Regions from separate parts of the Bacillus paramycoides genome, predicted to be linked through region 2. Evidence: riboswitches for the same ligand, from Rfam matches in the RefSeq annotation. Region 2 holds a riboswitch; each other region holds the start of a gene.
The links. Region 2 has a riboswitch for S-adenosylmethionine ahead of AAG068_RS15720 (M20 family metallopeptidase). Riboswitches for the same ligand answer to the same signal wherever they lie in the genome.

Region 1 (4,218 bases), 2.6 Mb from region 2:
ATTAGGCAAAATTTAGATAAGGTAGAAGATTTATGGAACTGGAATCGTAAAGTATTTAATCCAGCCGAAGAAGAGATTGCTGGCGAGGATCTAGTCGGTGTATTACTCGTTTATGAAAATAGCGAGACATATATGTATAACGTAATGAATAGCAGTCAAGTTTTTCATAAATATAAAACGAATGCAACTTACTTCCAAGTAGGATGCGGAATTTATGCTGGCTTGTGTAGTTTGCTGTTCGATAACTTTAAACAAGGTGCTTATTATGTAGAGGAATTATTATTAAATACAGAAAGTAAGTATGGAGAATATTTGAATTTATATATGAATGATTTTGTAGTTGGTGGAAATGACTTTACGGATGGATTGCTGCATGATCGGGTAAGGTGGATATAAGTTGTGATGAAAAGGAAGGGGAAATCTCCTTCCTTTTAGCGTTATAAGGTTACATATTGCCCCGAAAGCAAGTTCATGTTTATCCCGCTATTTGCCGGGCAGTAAGACCGCCACTTCAAAATTCAGCGGAAGCGAAGAAGTTAGATGGAGGAACTGCCCGTAAAAGCCCGATTGGTGAGGGCTAATAATCAGTGGGGGATGGACAAAAACCCCCCTGATTAAAGTTTCACTTTATATGAACAACTTTAAATGCTAGATATATGAGGAAAGAGGAGCTTTAAAAGGATTTACACAAATACAAAAAGAAAGAAGTCCTGCCGATAAGATATTATGTTATAAGAAAGTGAAAGAAATAACGGGAATTATGAATGATGTAATATACGGGAACTCCTTTTATATGTTGTACAGCTTGTGGAAAGTTATGCAGCACAATATAGAGTGAAATTTCAATTGCAAGTAGATGGGAGTAGGAACGAAAGTGGAAATTTCTTTACCGACAGTATAATGTGCTAGAAGAAAATATTTTTCAGAAAAGTGTTCTTGTTGTGTAAATATAAACATTTTATAAAATGTTTCAAGAAGGGTTTTTTTTATAAAATACTTCGTTTATAATGGAGGAAAATATCGACATGAGATTTGTTATTCATGTAACGGTTCGGTAGTGTTAGAAAAAGAAGGGGTGCACGCGCATCCTTTTTTCTATGCAGATATTATGAAAGAGGTGGTATGATGGAATTAACATTAAATTCGACTGTATGCTTACACACGATTCAATTTCGAAAAGAGCAAAAGAATTATATTGTAAAAGATACAATTACAGGAGAAAAATATGAAATGCCGCCACTTTGGATTGATGCATTGGCAATGATGCGTGACGGTTTTTTATTAGGGGAAATTGAGGAGAAATTAAAAGAAGAGTATCCCGACGAAGAAATAAATATGTTAGCATTTACGAGGCAACTGTTAGAGCTAGAGCTTGTCGGAATGGTAGATGGGGAAGAAATAGCTTGTACAAAGAAGAAAGAGAAAGATTATTTAGCTTGGTTACGTCCTCGTGTTGAGCAATTCTTTCTTAGTTTAAATAAAAAAAATAGAAGCAAAGGTCAATGATGATCTTTGCTTTTTTGTATAGTTTGTTTAAAAAATTACAGCGAATGCTCTTGCGAAAGCACCGTCGCTATTTTTAATTTTTAAAGGTGCTGCTGAGAAAAAGAAACGTTTCGTGTGAATGGCATCTAAGTTTGTTAAGTTTTCGATTAAATAAATATTATTCCCAAGTAGTATGTGATGAATTGGCGATGTTTCTGTCGTTACCTCATCAGGAGAGATGAAATCTAAACCGACAGATTTTACTTTTAATTGAACGAGTTCTTCAGCTAATTCTTCAGAAAGATAAAAAGCTTCTTTCTCATATGCTTCTGTATTCCATTTAGTAGATAGATTGGAATGGAAAATGACAATATCACCTTCTTTTATGTCAGCGTTGTGTAATACTTCTTTAGGTAGTTTTCGTTCTTGTACATGAGTTACATCGATAAGAACAGCTTCACCTACAAATTGATCTAGGGGCAATTGATCAATAGTCGTTGCGCCTGAAATGAAATGAGCAGGAGCATCACAATGCGTACCAACATGAACGACAGAATGAAAATCTGTAACTTGATAGCCTGTCTCTTCAACACTTGTAATGGCTTCTAAATTGATTTTTGGTGTTCCAGGAAATTGAGACATATTGTTTTCAAATGTTTGCGATAGGTCAATTACTTTCACTTTAAATACCCCCAATATATGTTTTGAAATATAAAAAACTCACCTTTCATAGTCAAGAAAGATGAGTTTTGCACACAATAGTTACGTTTTATCTTTCAAAATGCAATGCATTTTGCAGGAATTAGCACCTATTCAGTTTGTATAAACTGAGGTTGCTGGGCTTCAAAGGGCCGGTCCCTCTGCCTCTCTTGATAAAGGTATATTCAATTTAAAGTTCGGAATTTTCGTGATAACAAAATTGTAATTCATTTCCTTTTTCTGCGCAACACAAAATAGGTATTCACCTAAATAAAGTTGCTCGCATATTGTAGCTTATGTAAATAGAATGCTGCGAAGGAGTGAGTGCAGTGACAGGGAATGTATTGAATTATTATGCTGGTGGAAATACAGCTAGAGGATTTCATAATTTATACGAAGAGAATTTAAAAGGACTAAACAGATTATTTATTTTAAAGGGTGGACCTGGAACGGGAAAATCTTCTTTAATTAAGGCAATAGGTCGTGAATGGGTTGAAAAGGGATATGATATTGAATTTTTACACTGTTCTTCTGATAATAAATCGGTTGATGGTGTCATTATCCCGAAGTTAAAAGTAGGAATTGTTGATGGAACATCACCGCATGTTATTGAGCCGAAAATGCCAGGAGTTGTCGAGGAGTATATCAATTTAGGTGTTGCTTGGGATTCAGATAAATTAAGAAAGCAGAAGGTGGAAATTGAAAGATTTGTTTCAGAAGCAAGCAAAGCTTTTCAAGCTGCTTACGCTCGTTTTAACGAGGCATTAGTTATACATGATGAGTGGGAGAAAATATATATTGATAATATTAATTTTGATAAAGCAAATGAACTAACAGATCAGCTCATTCAGAAATTATTTACAGATAAAGTTGGGAAACAATCGCTTGTGAAACATCGCTTTTTAGGGGCAGCTACACCGAAAGGTGCAGTTGATTTTGTTCCTAATTTAACAGAGGGATTATCACATCGTTATTTTATAAAAGGACGCCCTGGCTCTGGAAAATCAACAATGCTCAAAAAATTAGCTAAGGCAGCAGAAGAAAAAGGATTTGAAGTTGAAGTATATCATTGTGGATTTGATCCAAAGAGTCTTGATATGGTGATCGTAAGAGAATTAGGATTTGCAATTTTTGATAGCACTGCGCCACATGAGTATTTTCCGAGCCGCGAAGGTGATGAAATTATAGATATGTATGCCTTGATCGTGACACCAGGGACAGATGAAAAATATGCGACAGAAATTCGTGATGTGTCGATTCAATATAAAGCAAAAATGAATGAAGCGATGTCTTTCTTAGCAAAGGCAAAATCAGTTCGTGATAAATTGGAACGAATTTATATTGCTGCTATGGATTTTTCAAAAGTAGATGTATATAAAGAGGAGATTCAAAAAGAGTTTGAACGAATTGCGGTTAGTGTAACAGAAAAGAACAAGTAAAAATAAGAGGTTTTGACAAGCTGTCGGGAATTTTCTGACAGCTATTTTAGTATGGAGTAAACTTAGTAGTATATTTGTCGAATTTCCAAGGAAATAATCAAAAAATGGAGAGGGTATGAAATGAGAGAAAAAATTAAGTTAGAGTTAGACAGAATTGAAAAAGAGAATGATGTGAAAATTTTATTTGCAGTAGAATCAGGGAGTCGTGCTTGGGGATTTCCATCGAAAGACAGTGATTATGATGTTAGATTCGTTTATATACATCCGGTAGAATGGTATTTATCAATTCATGATAAACGAGATGTAATTGAATACCCGATTAGTGATGATTTAGATATAAGCGGATGGGATATTAAAAAGGCATTACAGCTATTCGCAAAGTCAAATCCAGCTTTACTCGAGTGGATTCGATCACCAATTTTTTATTCGAAAAGCTCTAATTTTCCAGAACAACTTCAACAAATGAGTGAAAAGGATTTTGACCCAAAAGCAACGATATATCATTACTTACATATGGCATCAAAAAATTATCGGGAATTTTTGCAAGGTGAGAATGTAAAGTTGAAAAAGTACTTCTACGTATTACGTCCTATTT
Region 2 (4,218 bases):
ACAATTTATCACGTATTATATCGGCTCATTATCAAAAAGGAAAATCTGTACTTGTATTAGCTCATAGTAATGCGGCAGTGGACGTATTAATGAGTGAAGTAACGAAGCAAATTGAAAATAAAAAGAAATGGACGCCTGGTGAAATTGTTCGTTACGGTTATAGCCAGCATGATCATATACGAAATCATGAAACGTTACTTGCGTCGAAGCTAGTTGAAACGACGAACGGGTCTTGGGGAGAAGAAAGACTCTATTTAGAAGAAACACGCCAAGATCTTCGTGAAAAGATTTTATCATATAAAGCGACTTCTGCTGATAAGAAGCGTATACAAGAGATTGAAAGTGATCTTCGAAAGCAAAAAGCGAAAATTAAAGAAGTAGAAAAAGAATATATTGAAAATGCGAAAGTAATCGGTGCGACTTTATCGAAATGTGCGATTGATTCACTTATTTATGAGCGTACGTTTGATTTAGTTGTCGTAGATGAAGTGAGTATGGCATATGTTCCGCAAATTGCGTTAGCTGCTTCACTTGGAAAACGCATCGTCGTTTGTGGTGACTTTTTACAGTTACCTCCAATTGCGATGGCAAACCATGAACTCGTTCGAAAATGGCTTGGGGAAGATATGTTTTACCATGCGGGGATTGTTGAGTCTGTTAATAAATCAGAAGCACATCCGAACCTCTTTATGTTGCAAGAACAAAGACGTATGCATGCAGATATTTCGAAGTTTACAAACTCATTTATTTATAAAAATAGAGTATATGATCATCCGTCTGTTTCAGAACGTAAAGAACTTGCGCAACTACAACCGTTCGCAAATGAGGCGAGCGTTTTATTTGATACGAGTCTAATGGGTGCCTTTTCGTTAAAGGACGCTGCTTCAGGTTCTCGTTTTAACATTATGTCTGGTTTAGTAGCGATGCAAATGATGTTAATCGGATTGTTAGATGGTGTTCAATCAATCGGTGTTGTTACACCTTACAGAGCGCAATCCCGCTTTTTATCAACGTGCATTAGAGAAATGTTGCAGAGAACGAAATATCAAAACATACCTGTTTTAGCGGCGACGGTTCATAAGTTTCAAGGTTCTGAAAGAGATATGATGATTTTTGATACAGTGGATAGTTATCCGCAAGAACGACCTGGCGTGTTATTCTTTGACCATAAAAACCATCGCCTCGTCAATGTTGCAGTGACAAGGGCGAGAGGGAAGTTCATTCAATTATCAGATTGTCATTATATGCGTAAAAACCTTTCGAGAAAACAAGCGTTATCACAATTAACAGCTCATATAGAACGTCACGGAGATGTGTATGACCGCACGACATCACGACAATTGTGGGAACGAAAAATTTCGAAACGTTTACGCTGGTTTATGGAAATGAATCTTGAAGAGCCAAAAGGGTTATTGAAAGATATTTTAGCGGCAAAACGAAAAATTATTATTTCACTTCCAAGTACAAAACAAGTGGATAAGCGAGTATGGCAAGCGTTAATGCGTTCAAATGTGCAAATAACAGTGTATAGTGATGGACCAGTTCCATTAAAAAATGTAAAGTTACAAAGACAAAATAAAGCATTCCCGTTTATCGTAATTGATGATGAAATCTTTTGGGCAGGGGCACCGCTCACATCTCAAATGATGTTTGAAGGTAGTACGGAATTTCCGTACGTATGTGCAAGACTGCAAGCACCAGAAACAATTGGTGTTTTAAAAGGATTTTTAGATATTCGGTAAATTCGGATAGGAATGCCTTGACTTTTAATCGGAATGAACTTAGAATGAATATAATTTAATATAATTTTATGAAAATTCTTATCGCGAGAGGTGGAGGGACTGGCCCTATGATACCTCGGCAGCGGATTCGTTATGAATACTGTGCCAATTCCAGCAAGGTAACTTGAAAGATAAGAAAGAAGCTCATTTTGACTGTATATGCAGAAGCCTCTTTCTATCTTTTAGAAAGAGGCTTTTTTACGTGAAAATATAAGGGGGAAGAAAAATGGGAGCGACAGGAGTAACGTCACAAAGAAAAACAATTGAAGAGAGTATTGAAAGAAATAAGGAAAAGTACATAGAAACAAGTCACGATATTCATGCGAATCCGGAGATTGGTAACCAAGAGTTTTATGCATCAAGAACGTTGAGTTTATTGCTAGGGAGTGCAGGATTTCAGTTGCAGCACAATATAGCTGGACATGAAACAGGTTTTATCGCGCGAAAAAGTTCAGGAAAACAAGGACCAGTTATCGCATTTTTAGCTGAGTATGATGCTTTACCAGGACTTGGTCATGCGTGTGGTCACAATTTAATTGGCACAATTAGCGTTGCGGCAGCGATCGCATTATCAGAAACGCTTGAAGAAATTGGCGGGGAAGTTGTCGTGTTTGGAACACCAGCTGAAGAAGGAGGGCCAAACGGTAGTGCGAAAGCGAGTTATGTAAAAGCTGGTTTATTTAAAGATATTGATGCGGCACTTATGATTCATCCGAGCGGAAAAACAGCGACAACAAGCCCTTCACTAGCAGTCGATCCACTTGATTTTCATTTTTACGGAAAAACAGCTCACGCCGCAGCTTCACCAGAAGAAGGAATTAACGCATTAGATGCGGTCATTCAACTGTATAACAGCATTAATGCACTTCGCCAACAACTTCCATCAGATGTGAAAATTCATGGCATTATTACTGAGGGCGGAAAAGCACCTAACATTATTCCTGACTACGCTGCAGCAAGATTCTTCATCCGTGCAGCAACGCGAAAAAGATGTGCAGAAGTAACAGAAAAAGTAAAAAACATTGCACAGGGAGCAGCGTTAGCAACAGGTGCGAAAGTAAAAATCCATCAATTCCAAAATGAAATCGATGAATTACTCGTAACAAAAACATTTAATGAAGTCGTAGCCGAAGAACTAGAATTACAAGGTGAAGACGTAAATCGGAAAGAAAGATTTGGCATCGGTTCAACCGACGCAGGAAACGTAAGTCAAGTCGTACCGACCATTCACCCGTACATTAAAATCGGGCCAGATGATTTAATTGCACATACGAATGAATTTAGAGAAGCAGCACGTTCAGAACTTGGAGATAAAGCATTAATTACATCCGCAAAAGCAATAGCAAATATGGCGTATCGATTAATTACGGAAGAAGGGTTGTTAGAGAAGGTGAAGGAAGAGTTTAGAGAGGCGCAGAGGAATCAGGGGTAAGGGGATTAAGGTACTTTTTTCGAATAGAGATCTAATTAATAAGTAGAGATATAAAAAAGAACATTGAAATATCAATGTTCTTTTTTGTTACTAATCATTAATTTTGTTGGATTTTCTCATAAAGGAAAAGCTTTTACTGTTAGCGGAGGATAATACGTATCCTTTATTAGAAAGATAATTTCTCCTCAAACTCACTCTTTAAAACAATTAAAGGAGATGACAAGCCAAATTGCATTAAAGAGTCTAAAAATGCAGCGAGAGAATCCATCGAATCGCTCATAACTTTCATCATATAATTAAACTCCCCACTAATTCGATATAAATCTGTTACTTCAGGAGCGGCATTACAAAATTGGATAAAATCAGAGCATTGGCTCGTTTTAAACATGATGAATGCTTGAATGTTTTTATTAATTTTGGAAGGCTCAAATTTCGTTCGGTAAGCCGCTATAACGCCTTGATCTTCAAGTTTATTAATACGTTCCTTTACAGCCGGTTGCGTCATGGATATAATTCGGCCTATTTCTGAAACAGAAATTCTCGCATTTTCATACAACAAGTTCATAATTTTATGATCGATTTCATCCAGTTTTACTGCGTTTTGCATTGTGTAGCCTCCTTGTTTTGTTTTCTAAAGTGAATCATAAATTATAACTATAATATCATAAGTGAACTAACTAAATTACCTATAAATCTGTATTTAAAATGATTGGTTTTTGCATGAAAATATAAGTATAGGATTTATCAAAAGGGAATTTAGGAAGGATGGAAAAAATGAAGAACCTTGATGGGAAAGTAGCATTAGTAACAGGAGCGAGTCGCGGAATTGGCCGTGCGATTGCGATGAGATTGGCGAAAGATGGAGCATTAGTTGCGATTCACTACGGCCGAAATAAAATAGCTGCAGATGAAACGATTAGTGAGATTGAATCTAATGGAGGAAAAGCGTTCTTAATTGAAGCTGAACTCAATTCAATTGATGGTGTCAAAAAGCTAGTAGAACAG
Region 3 (4,218 bases), 1.6 Mb from region 2:
TGAAGTTCGCTTTGAACTCGTTCGCAAGCTCGATTGCTTTTGCTTTGTAAGCAGCTTTATCAGCCCAAGTTTGTTCAGGCATTAACACTTCGTCAGGTACACCTGGTACGTGAAGTGGAACTTCAAGACCGAAGATATCATGTTTAGCTGTTTCAGTTTTTGCAAGTTCACCGCTTAATGCTGCTTGAATCATTGCACGAGTGTAACCTAAGTTCATACGTTTACCAACGCCGTATTCGCCACCAGTCCAGCCAGTGTTTACTAAGAATACTTTCGCATCGTGCTTCTCGATTTTTTCACCAAGCATTTCAGCATAGCGAGATGCTTCAAGTGGTAAGAATGGTGAACCGAAGCAAGTTGAGAATGTTGCTTGCGGAGATGTAACGCCGCGCTCTGTTCCTGCTAGTTTACTAGTGTAACCACTTAAGAAATGGTACATAGCTTGTTCTTTTGATAACTTACTGATTGGAGGCAATACGCCAGATGCATCAGCAGTTAAGAAAATGATTGTATTTGGGTGTCCAGCAACACTTGGCAGTACGATATTGTCGATCGCATGCATAGGGTATGCAGCACGAGTATTTTCTGTTAAAGTAGTATCGTTGTAGTCTGCGATACGCGTTTGGTTATTAATGATAACGTTTTCTAAAACAGATCCAAATTTGATTGCATCGAAAATTTGTGGTTCTTTCTCGTGAGAAAGGTTTACACATTTTGCATAGCAACCGCCTTCAATATTGAATACACCGTTATCAGACCAACCATGCTCATCATCACCGATTAATTTACGGTTTGGATCAGCAGATAATGTTGTTTTACCTGTTCCAGATAAACCGAAGAATAGTGCTACGTCGCCTTCTTCACCTACGTTTGCAGAGCAATGCATAGAAAGAATATCTTGTTCAGGTAATAAGAAGTTCATAATAGAGAAGATTGATTTCTTCATTTCTCCAGCGTATTCTGTACCACCAATTAGTACGATACGTTTTTCGAATGAAACCATAATGAATGCTTCAGAGTTTGTACCGTCAACAGCTGGATCAGCCTTGAAGTTCGGCGCAGAAACAATTGTGAACTCTGATTCATGAGTTGTTAATTCTTCTTCAGTTGGACGAATGAATAATTGATGTACAAATAGATTGTGCCATGCATATTCATTAATAACTTGAATTGGTAGGCGATAATTGCGGTCAGCGCCTGCAAATCCTTTGAAGACGAATAACTCTTCTTTCTCTTTTAAGTATTCTAAAACTTTTGTATATAATTTATTAAAATGTTCTTCAGAAATCGGTTGATTCACTGCTCCCCAAGCAATTTTGTCAGCAACCGATGCTTCTTTCACAATAAATTTATCTTTAGGAGAACGTCCTGTATATTTTCCTGTTGAAGCAGAAACGGCACCAGTAGAAGTTAATTTCCCTTCATTTCGCATTAATACTTTTTCCACTAATTGCGGAACACTTAGTTGAATCTGTGCATTGCTTCCGTTCAATAATTCGTGTAAACCAATTTGGACATTCACAGTACTCATATTTATATACCATCCTTTTCATTTAATGAAATATTTCTCGTAATCCCCAACAAGAGTATAACACAATTATATAAATAATGTATACTATTTATTTCTTTTTGTTTGTGTGAATACATTATTTCCTTATTAATATTTCATTTTAGGCGTATTGAGAAAAACTTTCAGGAAAATGTGAATATTAATTGACAAATGAATAGCATTTCTTTAGTATAGGTTGGGACGGATACTCTCTTATCCCGAGCTGGCGGAGGGACAGGCCCGATGAAGCCCAGCAACCTCACTTGTAGTGGTAAATACAGGTGAATAGGTGCTAAAACCTGTGCGAGGCTACAGGTCTCGAACGATAAGAGCGAAGGGCAAAAAGCAGTATGCAAGTAGCAAATTAAACCTTTCCTCTATATAAAGTAGGAAAGGTTTTTCTGTATGCTTGTGTGGGAGAATAAATGTATGTCGCAATCTGTGGCAAATTAAGGATGAGTTCCGTACAATATATACAATTACTGTAGGGAGGTTTACCACATGACAAAAAAACGTCATCTGTTCACATCTGAGTCTGTAACTGAAGGACATCCAGATAAAATTTGTGACCAAATTTCTGATTCAATTTTAGATGCGATCTTATCAAAGGACGCAAATGCACGTGTAGCTTGTGAAACAACTGTAACAACTGGTTTAGTATTGGTAGCGGGGGAAATTACGACTTCTACTTACGTAGACATTCCAAAAATCGTTCGTGAAACAATTCAAGGTATTGGTTACACACGCGCAAAATACGGATTCGATGCAGAAACTTGTGCAGTTTTAACATCTATCGATGAGCAATCTGCTGACATCGCTATGGGTGTTGACCAAGCGCTAGAAGCACGCGAAGGTCAAATGACTGACGCTGAGATTGAGGCAATTGGTGCAGGAGACCAAGGTTTAATGTTTGGTTTCGCATGTAATGAAACACAAGAGTTAATGCCACTTCCAATCTCGCTTGCTCACAAATTAGCTCGCCGTTTAACTGAAGTACGTAAAAATGATACATTATCATACCTACGTCCAGATGGAAAAACGCAAGTTACAGTTGAGTATGATGAAAATGGTAAACCAGTACGTGTTGATACTATCGTAATTTCTACACAACATCACCCAGATGTTACATGGGAAGAAATCGATCGCGACTTAAAAGAGCACGTAATTAAAGCTGTAGTACCAGCAGAATTAATCGATGGAGAAACGAAATTCTTCATTAACCCAACTGGTCGCTTCGTAATTGGTGGACCACAAGGTGATGCTGGTTTAACAGGACGTAAAATCATCGTTGATACTTACGGTGGATACGCTCGCCACGGTGGCGGTGCATTCTCTGGTAAAGATGCAACGAAAGTTGACCGTTCTGCAGCATATGCAGCTCGTTATGTTGCGAAAAACATCGTAGCAGCTGGTCTTGCTGAGAAAGCAGAAGTACAACTTGCATACGCAATTGGTGTAGCGCAACCAGTATCAATTTCAGTTGATACATTCAGCACTGGTAAAGTATCTGAAGACGTACTAGTAGAACTAGTTCGTAACAACTTCGATCTTCGCCCAGCTGGTATTATTAAAATGCTAGACTTACGTCGCCCAATTTACAAACAAACAGCAGCTTACGGCCACTTCGGACGTACTGATGTAGATCTAACATGGGAACGTACAGACAAAGCTGCAGCTTTAAAAGAGCAAGCTGGTCTATAATATATGAAAAAAAGCTTTGCGCTCACGGCGCAAAGCTTTTTTTATTACGTTTTATTTACGACTTGGATGCACGAACCACAATAAACTTCTCCATCTAGCTCAATGTACTTTTTCATATTTGTCATACCACTTGCCGGAAATGGCATATGAATCCACGCTTTTTCATATGTTTGTATTTCTTTCCCGCATGATTTACAAAGGATTGGTTTCCTCTTGAACATATGTAATTATCCTTTCATTTGACGTACTTTGCCTGCGCAAAAGGCACTGCTTAGTAAAAATAGTGTTGCGAATATAATGCTTACGAATGTAGCGTATGGAATTGCACCTTTTAGAGAAAAGCCGACAGTAATGGAAGCGACGAATAAGAGGATGAATGTTGTTGTTAGTTTTTTATAAAGTTCCATAGTGAGTGAACCTCCAAATTATTTTGTAATTTAAAATGAAATCTACTATGTGGAAAATATAAGAGAATTTAAAGAATAGCTAATGATGTGTAGTCTAGGAGTATAAGAAAATATATTTTCCTTTTTGTGGTTGTATATACTTATATTGTATCATGGTGTATTAACGGCTTCATACATAATTGTGTAAAGGTAGGTATGATAAAATGAAGAAAAGACTTTAGGAAAGGGAAGATATAAAATGAGCGTAATCGAACATAAAAAACAAGCACCGAAAGAAGTGCGTTGCAAAATCGTAACAATCTCCGATACACGTACAGAAGAGACGGACAAGAGTGGACAACTATTACATGAATTATTAAAAGAAGCAGGGCATACAGTGACCTCTTATGAAATTGTAAAAGATGATAAAGAAAGTATTCAGCAAGCGGTGTTAGCTGGTTATCATCGGGAAGATGTTGATGTCGTGTTAACAAATGGCGGTACTGGTATTACGAAACGTGATGTGACGATTGAAGCGGTATCAGCGTTATTAGATAAAGAAATTGTCGGGTTTGGTGAGTT
Region 4 (4,218 bases), 2.4 Mb from region 2:
CACGCAGGTGGAATGTATATTTTGTTTTATCGGGATTAAGGTCAACCGACTCAGCAACACCAGGAATTGGTTTGTTATCTTCTCCCATTGCATATAAACCTTCAAAAACATTTTGCATTACGCTCATGGATTCCCCATCCGTTGCTTTTGCAACATCCATTGTTGGAATTTCTGAAGCGAATGATAAGTTAATTGCCTGTTTATCATTTGCTTTATCATTTGCTTTCGCTCCGCTTGCATGATCTTTATTTCCCCCGCAAGCAGTTAGTAATAGACTTGCCCCTAAAACAGATGCAACAACAGGTACAACTTTTTTCTTCATTGTTCGTTCCTCCCTAAATGTGTTGTTCGTAACATCGTAATGTCCACGTTTTGAAGTGTAGCTATAGAAGAAGAGAAAACCTATTATAGATATGTGTATGTAGGTAATTAGGTGTTCCATATGTATATACATGTTGAACTATAATCTATCGTTATATGTTTCAACGTAGTAGACGTTATATTTTGATGGTGAAATATTTCGTTTCTTTGATTATTTAGAATATTAAAACTGGAAAGAACTATATGTCAATAATAAAAATTGATTGTTAATTTCTTAGAATAATATATTAAAAAAGCAGATTTCCTCGTATTAGGGAATCTGCTTTTAATATGTTTTGCTAAAAAAACAATTGGTGTGGGCTAATAATCAGTGGGGGATGAAGAAAAACCCACTGATTAAAGTTTCGCTTTATTTTTCAATTTTGGCCCATTTGAAGTTTAATTGACCTGCAAAGTCTACTTGCACAATTCCTTTCACATAAGAACGTTCTAAATAAGATTCGCCTTTTTGGTAAAGAGGAGCGATAACAGAGTCTTTAAATAATATTTTCTCGGATGCTAGTAATGCTTCCCAGCGAGCTTTTTCATCACCGGCTAAAGTTGTTTTCACTTTTGCTATTGTTTCATCGAACTCCTTATTAGAGTAATGATCTAAGTTGTAAGGGTTATTCGTTGTAAATAGCTCAAGGAATGTAATTGGATCAGCAAAGTCAGGGCTCCAGCCGTCAATTCCAATTTCGTAGTCACCTTTTAATAAAAGTGAAACTTGTTGTTTACGTGGTTGCGGCTTTATATTTACTGTTAATCCATCTAAATTCTTTTCTAGTTGTCCTTTTAAGAACTCACCAGTTTTCTTATCAAGGTCAGCATCACTTGTTAATAATTCTAATGTTATCTTTTCAGAACCAAGCTCTTGTTTAGCTTTTTTCCATAATTCTTGAGCAGATTTTGTATCAACCTTTGTTAAATCGCCGTTTGCGGCACGGAAGTCTGTTCCGTCAGGTCCTTTTGCAAAGTTTTTCGGCACGAGACTAGAGGTTGGTGTAGAGCCGTCATTTAATAACGTATTTACAAAGGATTTTCGATCAATTGTTTGATCGATTGCTTGGCGTGCAGAAACGTTTTGAAGTACTTTGTTTTGTTGATTCATACGTAGAAACTGTACCCCTACGTTTGGCCGTCCTTTAAAGTTAGCATCCTTTTTATATTTATCAACGAAGTCAGATGTTAGTTTGATACGATCTAATTGTTTTGACTCGAATAAATTTACTTCTGTAGATTTTTCTTTTACGACGTTAAAATTGATTTCTTCCAGTTTGACAGTATCTTTATCCCAATAGGTAGGGTTTTTCTTAAATTTAAAGCTTTGCTCATGCTTCCAATCGCTTAGTGTAAAAGCTCCGTTGTACAAAATTGTATTGTCTTCTAACGCATACTTATCACCTTGTGCTTTAAAGAATTCCTCGTTAATTGGTAGAAATGTTGGGAACGCTGTTAAGCTTATAAAGTACGGAACAGGACGTTCCAATTCTACCTCAAACGTATGGTCATCAATTGCTTTTACACCAAGTTGATCGGCTGGAAGTTCTTTGTTGTTAATTTTTGTTGCGTTTTTAATATCAAAGAATAGAAATGCATATTCAGAGGCTGTTGCTGGATCAACAGCTCTTTGCCAAGCGAAGACAAAGTCTTTCGCTGTGACAGGAGTGCCGTTTGACCATTTTGAATCTCGTAGGTGGAATGTGTATTTCGTTTTATCGCCACTTACTTCATAAGATTTTGCAACGCCAGGGACAGGTTTGTTACCTTCACCAAGATTATACAAACCTTCAAATACGTTTCTCATTACTTGACCAGAATCAGTATCTGTAGCACGAGCTGTATCCATTGTTCGTATTTCAGTAGGTGAAGATAAGTTTAAAACCTGTTTACTAGGCGCCTCGTCTTTTGCATTTGCTCCGCTTGCTTCGTTTTTATAACTACCGCAACCAGTTAATAAAATACTTACTCCTACAACTGATGCAATACCGGGTACAAACTTCTTTTTCATTTGATTTTCCTCCTAAATAATTAAGTTTGGATGATGATGAGGGAAATGAAAAATAAAAAATCCCTCTTTTCATATTGAGAAAGAGGGATTTTTACGTACAAGTTATGCACCCGTATATAAACGAAGTCCCTCATTCTATCTTTCAAGCACAATGCTTGCAGGAAGTGGCACAGTATTCAAAATGAACCTGTTGCCGAGGTTTCAAAGGGCCAGTCCCTCCACCTCTCTTGATACAATGAGTAAACGAATAAATTTTATTAATTTTGTGTTTCTTTGATAATTCAAAATCTTACACCTTGGATGATGAAGTGTCAACCAATTGGAATATAGTTTAAATTTTCAGTTTTATTTAACGAGAAAAACCACTGCATATGGCAGTGGTTTTTCTACTAGAAGTTAAAGTTATCTGGATCTGGACCAACGCGACGATCTTCATTTAGAGCTTGAATTGCTTTCATGTCATCAGCACTTAATTCAAAATCGAATATATTTGCATTTTCAATAATGCGATGTTCTTTAATAGATTTAGGGATTGTTACAACTTCATTTTGTAAATCCCAGCGTAAAATAATTTGTGCAGTTGATTTATTATATTTTGTCGCAATGTCTTGTAATGTGGAGTTATCCAGTAGTTGTCCCTGCATTAATGGTGACCAAGCTTCAAGCTGGATGTTATGTTCTTTACAGAAAGCGTGCAATTCTTCTTGTGCTAAACGTGGGTGGTATTCCACTTGATTGACCATTGGCTTAATTTCAGCGATTTCAAATACGTCTTGTAAGTGGTGAATGTGGAAATTACTCACACCGATAGCACGAACACGGCCATCTTTATAAAGTTTTTCTAACGCTTTCCATGATTCAGTATATTTCCCTTTTACAGGCCAATGTACTAAATATAAATCTAAATATTCTAGACCTAATTTTTCTAATGTAGTTTCAAATGCTTGAAGTGTTGTTTCATATCCTTGATCGCTATTCCATACTTTTGATGTAATAAATAATTCTTCACGTGAAACACCTGCTTCACGGATCGCTTGTCCAACGCCTTCTTCGTTTTGATAGATTGCTGCAGTATCGATGCTGCGGTAGCCATTTTTAATTGCTGATTTTACAGACTCAATTACTTCTGAACCATCTTCTACTTTAAAAACACCTAAACCGAACCAAGGCATTTTTACACCGTTATGTAATGTAGTATAGTCTTTTAAACTTGTTAAACTCATATTATTTCCCCCTAGCTTTTTTGTTTGTTGCTTCTACTGCTTTTTGAACCGCCTCTGAAAAATTATATTCATATAAAGCTTTGAGACCTTCAGCTGTGGAACCACCTGGCGTTGTTACTTGTTCGCGGAGGTTAGCCGGATCTTGCGTTTGTTCAAGCATAGAAGCAGATCCAGAAATCATTTGAATGACAAGGTGTTTTGCGGTTGCTTCATCGACGCCATAACTTTTTGTTGCTTCAATTAAGCATTCAGCAAAGTAATAAAGGAAAGCTGGTGCACTTCCAGTAACTGCAGTAAGCTGATGAACTTCTTCTTCAGTGCAAAGTTGCGAAGTACCAATGCCTCCTAAAAGCAGTTGCAGGGTTTCTTGATGCATCTCGTTTACTGATCGTCCCATTGTATATAAGGAGATAGACTTTCCAATTTCAGCAGCTGTATTTGGCATAATCCAAGCGACAGGTGTTCCCTCGGGAAGTCTTTCTTTTAAATAAGATGGACCAATGCCAGCAGCTACCGTTACGACAAGTTGATTCGATAGTAACGGAGATAATTCTGCTAATAATTCTTCATGTGCAGAAGGTGGCATTGCTAAAACAATCGTATCAACAGATGTAACATGCTGCT

Region 1: another riboswitch for S-adenosylmethionine. It lies ahead of AAG068_RS02135 (cyclase family protein); the one in region 2 lies ahead of AAG068_RS15720 (M20 family metallopeptidase).
Region 3: another riboswitch for S-adenosylmethionine. It lies ahead of metK (methionine adenosyltransferase); the one in region 2 lies ahead of AAG068_RS15720 (M20 family metallopeptidase).
Region 4: another riboswitch for S-adenosylmethionine. It lies ahead of AAG068_RS01120 (peptide ABC transporter substrate-binding protein); the one in region 2 lies ahead of AAG068_RS15720 (M20 family metallopeptidase).

The regions. Positions count from the first base shown of each region.
Region 1 covers NZ_CP152427.1:397,218-401,435, forward strand. The annotation lists gene AAG068_RS02115 (S-adenosylmethionine decarboxylase related protein) at 1-396, shown strand, start outside; gene AAG068_RS02120 (hypothetical protein) at 453-581, shown strand; partial or broken gene AAG068_RS02125 (ATP-binding protein) at 671-864, shown strand; gene AAG068_RS02130 (hypothetical protein) at 1,126-1,506, shown strand; gene AAG068_RS02135 (cyclase family protein) at 1,534-2,166, opposite strand; SAM riboswitch class I at 2,252-2,364, opposite strand; gene AAG068_RS02140 (PRK06851 family protein) at 2,514-3,623, shown strand; gene AAG068_RS02145 (nucleotidyltransferase domain-containing protein) at 3,744-4,218, shown strand, end outside.
Region 2 covers NZ_CP152427.1:3,039,527-3,043,744, reverse strand. The annotation lists gene AAG068_RS15725 (AAA domain-containing protein) at 1-1,742, shown strand, start outside; SAM riboswitch class I at 1,818-1,919, shown strand; gene AAG068_RS15720 (M20 family metallopeptidase) at 2,008-3,213, shown strand; gene AAG068_RS15715 (Lrp/AsnC family transcriptional regulator) at 3,380-3,820, opposite strand; gene AAG068_RS15710 (SDR family oxidoreductase) at 3,988-4,218, shown strand, end outside.
Region 3 covers NZ_CP152427.1:4,595,258-4,599,475, reverse strand. The annotation lists gene pckA (phosphoenolpyruvate carboxykinase (ATP)) at 1-1,531, opposite strand, end outside; SAM riboswitch class I at 1,760-1,881, shown strand; gene metK (methionine adenosyltransferase) at 2,051-3,250, shown strand; gene AAG068_RS23850 (hypothetical protein) at 3,295-3,471, opposite strand; gene AAG068_RS23845 (hypothetical protein) at 3,478-3,657, opposite strand; gene AAG068_RS23840 (MogA/MoaB family molybdenum cofactor biosynthesis protein) at 3,896-4,218, shown strand, end outside.
Region 4 covers NZ_CP152427.1:194,411-198,628, forward strand. The annotation lists gene AAG068_RS01115 (peptide ABC transporter substrate-binding protein) at 1-322, opposite strand, end outside; gene AAG068_RS01120 (peptide ABC transporter substrate-binding protein) at 731-2,371, opposite strand; SAM riboswitch class I at 2,504-2,608, opposite strand; gene AAG068_RS01125 (aldo/keto reductase) at 2,761-3,594, opposite strand; gene proC (pyrroline-5-carboxylate reductase) at 3,596-4,218, opposite strand, start outside.